Nodosilinea sp. FACHB-141: one gene and its partner. Each later gene encodes a partner of the first gene's protein in a complex. Links are inferred from orthologs where the notes say so. Each region holds a gene or a part of one and is shown in the gene's direction. Other genes may lie near its edges. The genes, in order: cdaA and glmM.

The links.
Region 2: the proteins of cdaA (region 1) and glmM are in contact, whole or in part, in a crystal structure (PDB 7OJS), measured with the Bacillus subtilis proteins. The link is inferred for Nodosilinea sp. FACHB-141 from one-to-one orthologs.

What each region holds. Positions count from the first base shown.
Region 1 is NZ_JACJPP010000013.1:470,267-473,369, forward strand. Bases 1-2,786 are described here. They hold cdaA (diadenylate cyclase CdaA), read left to right. Parts: upstream 1-826; coding sequence 827-1,747; downstream 1,748-2,786. Other genes in these bases: lysA (diaminopimelate decarboxylase), read left to right, coding at 1-731; H6F59_RS15950 (isoprenyl transferase), read left to right, coding at 1,744-2,499; pgsA (CDP-diacylglycerol--glycerol-3-phosphate 3-phosphatidyltransferase), read left to right, coding at 2,633-2,786. Also shown: more of pgsA, read left to right, coding at 2,787-3,103. UniProt on the Bacillus subtilis protein: One of 3 paralogous diadenylate cyclases (DAC) in this bacteria, catalyzing the condensation of 2 ATP molecules into cyclic di-AMP (c-di-AMP). Upon expression in E.coli leads to c-di-AMP synthesis.
Region 2 is NZ_JACJPP010000011.1:744,792-748,045, forward strand. What follows is about bases 51-2,987. They hold glmM (phosphoglucosamine mutase), read left to right. Parts: upstream 51-751; coding sequence 752-2,224; downstream 2,225-2,987. Other genes in these bases: H6F59_RS11830 (DUF309 domain-containing protein), read right to left, coding at 196-660; H6F59_RS11840 (hypothetical protein), read left to right, coding at 2,448-2,987. Also shown: more of H6F59_RS11840, read left to right, coding at 2,988-3,212. UniProt on the Bacillus subtilis protein: Catalyzes the conversion of glucosamine-6-phosphate to glucosamine-1-phosphate. Glucosamine-1-phosphate is used for cell wall biosynthesis.

The sequences.
Region 1 (3,103 bases):
AGTGTTTGGGAGTCCACGCCCACATTGGCTCGCAGATTTTTGAGCTGAATCCCCACACCGACCTGGGTGGCGTCATGGCCCAGTGGGTGGTGACGGCCCAGCGCTACGGGCTCACTCTAACAGAACTGGATGTGGGCGGTGGTCTGGGCATTCGCTACACCGAGGGCGATGACCCACCGAGCATTGACACCTGGGTGAAGACTGTGTGCGAGAGCGTGATCGCGGCCTGTGCAGCTCACGATATTCCGCTGCCCAAGCTGCTGTGCGAACCGGGGCGATCGCTAATTGGCTCCGCCTGCGTCACCGCCTACCGAGTGGGCAGCCAGAAGGTGATCCCCGGCATGCGCACCTACGTGGCTATTGACGGCGGCATGTCTGACAACCCTCGCCCCATCACCTACCAGTCGGTATACCGGGCGCTGGTGGCCAACCGCATGACGGCCCCCCTAGCCGAAACCGTAACCCTAGCCGGTAAGCACTGCGAGTCTGGAGATATTCTAATTAAGGATGCGGCCCTGCCCGAGTTGAAGAGTGGCGATGTGGTTACTATTGCAGGCACGGGTGCCTACAATTACAGCATGGCTTCGAACTACAATCGGGTGCCGCGGCCTGCGGCGGTGCTGGTGGCCGATGGCGATGCTGCCCTGATTATTCGCCGAGAAACCGTGGCGGATCTGATTCGGCAAGACTGTCTGCCCGAAACCCTCAGGCCGAAAGCAAAGTCTACCTAGTCAGCTAACCGTTGCTAGTCTTGGGCGGGGTTTTGCCAGGGGGCTGTCCGGGCCACCCATCAGATAGCTGCTCAGACACCACCCTTTAATGCTGCATGAACTATCTCTGGGAGCAATGGCTAACAAACCTTGACCAGGTTAGGTTCGTGCTTCAAGCGCTCGACATTGCGCTAGTGCTGCTGCTGAGCTATGTGGTGCTGGTGATCATTGGCGAGAAGCGCACCCTGTGGATGGTGCGGGGGCTGATTTTTCTGATGCTGGCGGCAGCCCTGAGCAAGTTCTTGGGGCTAGCACTGCTTGGCTTTGTGCTCGATAAACTGGTGATTGGCTCGGCGGTGGCCATGGCCTTTATGCTCCAGGGGGAGTTTCGCCGCCTGCTGGAGCTACTGGGCCAGGGGCGAGTATGGGAATTGCTCAGTCCCTCGCGGGAGGCCATGCCTCAGCCCGACAACGTGATCGATGAAATTGTTGACGCCGTCAAGGAGCTGTCCCAAAACCGCACCGGGGCGCTGCTGATTCTCGAAATCGACAAGCTGATTGACGAGCGAGACTTTACGGTGCCGGGGGTGCGCATCAATGCGGAAGTGTCGAAGGAACTGATTCAAACCATTTTTCAAACCAGCACCCTGCTGCACGATGGGGCCATGCTGGTGCGGGGTTCGCGAGTTGCGGCAGCGGGAGTAATTTTGCCCATTTCAGAGCGAGTAGCTTCGCGCCAGCTGGGCACTCGCCACCGAGCGGCGATGGGTATTACCGAACGAGTAGAGCATTGTATCTGTGTTGTGGTATCTGAAGAGACGGGCTCTATTTCGCTGGCGGAAGGCGGTATTCTAGATCGGCCTCTAACTAGCAGTCGTCTGCGCAGTATTCTGCGGTCTAAGTTTTCTAAATCGGTAGATCGCGAGGCGGTGGCGCCCCAGCTCAGAAGCCTTGGTCGGCGGCTGGGCAGCCTTGGAGTTAACTACGTACTGCGCTTGTTTCGTCTCCCCTCATCGTCTCCCCGAGAGAAAAAATGACTACCAAGCCTGTTGTTCGCTACGCCCTACCCGCCGACCTTAAGCCCGATCGCCTACCTCAGCACGTGGCGGTGATTATGGACGGCAACGGGCGCTGGGCCAAACGCCGGGGGCTGCCACGCATTATGGGCCACCGCCGGGGAGTAGACACCCTCAAAACCCTGCTACGCTGCTGCCGCGACTGGGGTATTGGGGCGCTGACGGCCTATGCCTTTTCGACGGAAAACTGGGGCCGCCCCGTTGAAGAGGTAGATTTTTTGATGGCGCTGTTTGAGCGGGTGCTGCGCCAGGAACTGCTGGAGATGATGGAGGAAAACGTCCGCATTCGCTTTGTGGGCAATCTGGCGGCCCTGCCGCGATCGCTCCAGGGCGAGATTCATCAGGCGGTCACCCAGACCCAGGGCAACCACGGCATTGAGTTTACGGTGGCTACCAACTATGGTGGTCGGCAGGAGATTGTGCAAGCTTGCCGAGCGATCGCCGAGCAGGTGCAGCGGGGAGAGCTTAACCCCAACGACATCAGCGAGGAGCTGTTTAGCCGCCACCTGTACACTTCCGAAATTAGCGATCCCGACCTGCTGATTCGCACCAGCGGCGAAATGCGGATTAGTAACTTTCTGCTGTGGCAGCTAGCCTACGCCGAGATCTACGTGACCGACACCTTGTGGCCAGACTTCGACACCTCAGAGTTTCACCGAGCGCTCTATGCCTACCAGCAGCGCGATCGCCGCTTTGGCAAGGTCAAGGGATAGCGCCTGAGCTTGTCCCAGCAGTCCCTTTCCCTAAAGACCTCTCCTAGGGGAAGAGAAACTTGGGGCCAAAAAGAACTTTGATGGAAGGGCGCTAGGCGCTGCCCCATTCACTCCAATAAGCATTCAAAAATCTATGAACATTCCTACCTGGATCACCGTCTCCCGGCTGCTTGGCGTTCCCCTCCTGCTGGTGCTGCTCCAGGCACCGACGGCTACCCAGCGGTGGTGGGCGGCGGGCATCTTCGTGGTGGCGGCGAGCACGGACTGGCTCGATGGCTACCTAGCGCGCCGACTCAGCCAGGTGACCGATTTGGGCAAATTTTTAGACCCGCTGGTGGACAAGCTGCTGGTGCTGGCTCCCTTGCTCATGCTGGTGGGGCTGGGCCAAGTGCCTGGTTGGGGCGTGTTTCTGATCGTGGCGCGGGAAATTACTATTTCTGGCTGGCGAGTTAACCCGGCCATGCAGGGAGGTGCGGTGCCGGGGGCAAACCTGTGGGGCAAGGCCAAAACTGTGGTACAGATTGTGGCGATCGCCCTGCTCTTGGCCCCGCTACCGGCGGTGTGGGATGGGCCAGCGCAGATTTGCTTTTGGGCAGCGGTGGCG
Region 2 (3,254 bases), on another replicon or contig:
TTTATGTAAATAGCGTAGATGTGCCTTGAATAGGCGGACGTGGTCTTAGAACTGGATGGGAACTCTATAAAAGGAAGATAGAACGCCTTAAAGGAGTTTCTGGAGTCATGTGGAGCTGCATTACTGTAAATTTCATCACACAAACGCAGGCTTCAGGATGGTCCTGCTGGTTGTGCTATTCAGAAAGGCCTGGGGCTACATGAATATGTGTAGTCCGGGCAAACGGTGCTCAACTCCAGCGATCGCCACTACGGCTTTGGGGTCAATTTCTGCCGCTGGCTCTCCCTGGGCCTGAAGCGCTGCCGCTGCTACGTCAGCCACCCGTTCAGGGCCGCTCTGGTGCAGGGCGTTTAACCAAGCCCAACCACAATCGACCAAGCGTTCTACATCGATGCCTCCATAGGTGGGCTCAAAGGGGCGCAAGCGGTTCACCCCTTCTCCCAATAGAATACTGGCCCCTTTCCAGTTGTGGTTGCCCAGGTGATAGAGCCCCACCGCAATTTGCAAAATGCCCTGATAAAACGGCTTTTCGAGGGTGTTGGCCTCCATCCAAATGGCTTCGAGTACGTCGTGGCAGGCATAGTACTCGCCTTGGTTAAACAGAGCAAGACCTTCCCCCAGGCGGGGATCAACACTATCGCTAGAGATATCGACGGCCATAACTATGGGGGAACTGGCCTAAAGGGATAGTTCCATCCTAAGGCAGAGGTGTTATCCTCCACTGTGAGTGTGAGGTGTGAGGAAAATTAACATGGTAAGTTCTCCGGTGAGGCCGACGGGCACGGTACCTGTCAGCCAGCAACTCATTGATACTGAAGCTGTTGTCGAGCGATCGCCGAAGGGATTGGGCGGCCTACAACTTCCCGCCGGTCCGCTGTTTGGCACCGATGGCATTCGTGGCAAAGCAGGAGATCTGTTAAATGCTCCCCTAGCCATGGAAATTGGCTACTGGGCTGGGCAGATCATGCAGGCGCAGGGCTTGACCGACGGGCCGGTTATTTTGGGCCAAGACTCCCGCACCTCTGGGCACATGCTGGCTACTGCCCTCTCCGCTGGGTTGACCTCGGCGGGGCTAGATGTGTGGCACATTGGACTCTGCCCAACCCCGGCTGTGGCCTACCTGGCTGAGTCGTGCCAGGCTTTGGGCGGCATTATGATTTCGGCTAGCCACAACCCGCCGGCAGATAACGGCATCAAGTTTTTTGGCGGTGATGGCACCAAGCTGGCTAGCAGCGTGCAGTCTGCCATTGAAGCGGCTCTACGGGGTCAGGCGACGTCGCTCGCCTCTAAGTCTAGCTGGGGGCAGTGCTATTACCGCCCTGAGTTAGTCAACCGCTACGCCAGCTTCTTGCATGAGCCCCTGCTGCCCGGCCTCGATCTGGCGGGCATGAAGGTGGTGCTCGACATGGCCTGGGGGTCTGCCACTCGCCTGGCTGAGCAGGTGTTTGTGGAGGCCGGGGCTGAGGTGATTGCCCTGCACGGTGTCCCTGACGGCGATCGCATCAACGTCGGCTGTGGCTCGACTCACCTGGAACCCTTAAAGGCTGCGATTCAGGCCCACGGGGCTGATCTGGGTTTTGCCTTCGACGGCGACGCCGACCGAGTGATGGCGGTGGATGCCCAGGGTCGCGTGGTTGACGGCGACTATATTCTCTATCTCTGGGGCAAGCGGCTGCAAGAGCAGGGTCGGCTGCCCAACGACACCCTGATTTCTACAGTGATGGCCAACCTGGGCTTTGAGCGCGCCTGGGAAAAGCTGGGCGGTACCCTGGTGCGTACCCAAGTCGGCGATCAGCATGTGCATAGCGAAATGGTGCTCCGGGGGGCTAAGCTCGGGGGCGAACAGTCGGGCCACATTCTCTGCCACCACTACAGCCTGACCGGCGACGGCATTCTCACCGCTCTGCACCTGGCGACTCTAGTGCAAACGCTGGGTGGCTCGTTGGCGGCTCTTGTGGATGACAGTTTCCAGACCTACCCGCAGAAGCTTCAAAATGTGATGGTGGCCGATCGCGATCGCCGCCTCAACTGGCAAGACTGTGCCCCCGTTTGCCAGGCTGTTGAGGCCGCTGAGCAAGCCATGGGTGACGTGGGTCGAGTGCTGGTACGCCCCTCCGGCACCGAGCCGCTGATTCGAGTCATGGTCGAGGCTGCAGACGCAAGCTTAGTCGATCGCTGGACTCAGCATATTGTGCAGGCCGTCACCCAGCACCTAGCAGTGTAGCTACCAAGATTCCTGGGTTTTGGAAAAACTCAGGGACCTGGATTTGCTCAGCAACAAGCCAGGTGTTTCCCAATCAATTACCCAATTTTGGGGCTAGTCAGGAACAGCTGAAAAACCGGTATAGCGGTCACGCTTAGCCAAAATACAGCGGCCACCATGGGGGCAGATAGACGGGGATGTTTCCCTCATCTATCTGCCCCTTGATTGCGTTTGGAGCCTAGCGATGGTGGCAAGCTTTTTCAGCCTGGTGTTGGTGGTAATTTTGCTGGGCATTTTTGGTCTGGCCCAGTGGTGGCAAATTCCTGTGGGCAACTTCGCCGACTGGGTTGTGGGTTTGGCCAGCTTTGGCTGGCTGCTGACGATTACCACCGTGCCTTGGAATATCTACTTTGAGGCCAAGGGAGCGCTGAGCGAAGCAACCCTATCGACAGAAAATGGCATTGCGGTGGATGATCGCCAAGTTGACTACGTGCGATCGCTGGCCCGCTGGTCCCTACGGCTCGTTCTCGGGCTGCACCTGCTCACGGCTATGGGCCTCTACCTGCTTGCCAGCACGGGCGTCAGCCAGCTCGGCTACTGGGGCTCGGCCGCCGCCCTGCTGCTCAGCGGTTTGCGGCCCGCCCTGCGCACCTACCAGTATTTTGCCGCCCGCATTGCCGCCATCCAGCAGCAGTTTAAGTATCCCCGTGAAGATGTGGTGTGGCTGCGCGATCGCCTCACCCAAGCCGAAACCAAGCTAGAACAGCTCACCACCCAGCTCGATACCAACGATCCCGCCTCCTGGGCCGCCACCGAGCAGCGCCAGCGCCAGGCCCTAAGGCAGGATCTCACGGTTCTCGCCACGGAAGTCATGACCCTAACCGCTACCAATCAGACGGAGCACCAGCGATTGGCGTTAGAAGGACAGCAGGCGATCGCCCAACTCAGTGCCGATGGTCAGTTTTTAGAGCATGTGCGCGAAATCATTCGCTTCTTTAAGGCGGCGTAGAGAAGAGAAAGTAATGGGGTGATGGAGTATGAGGAGTAAAAA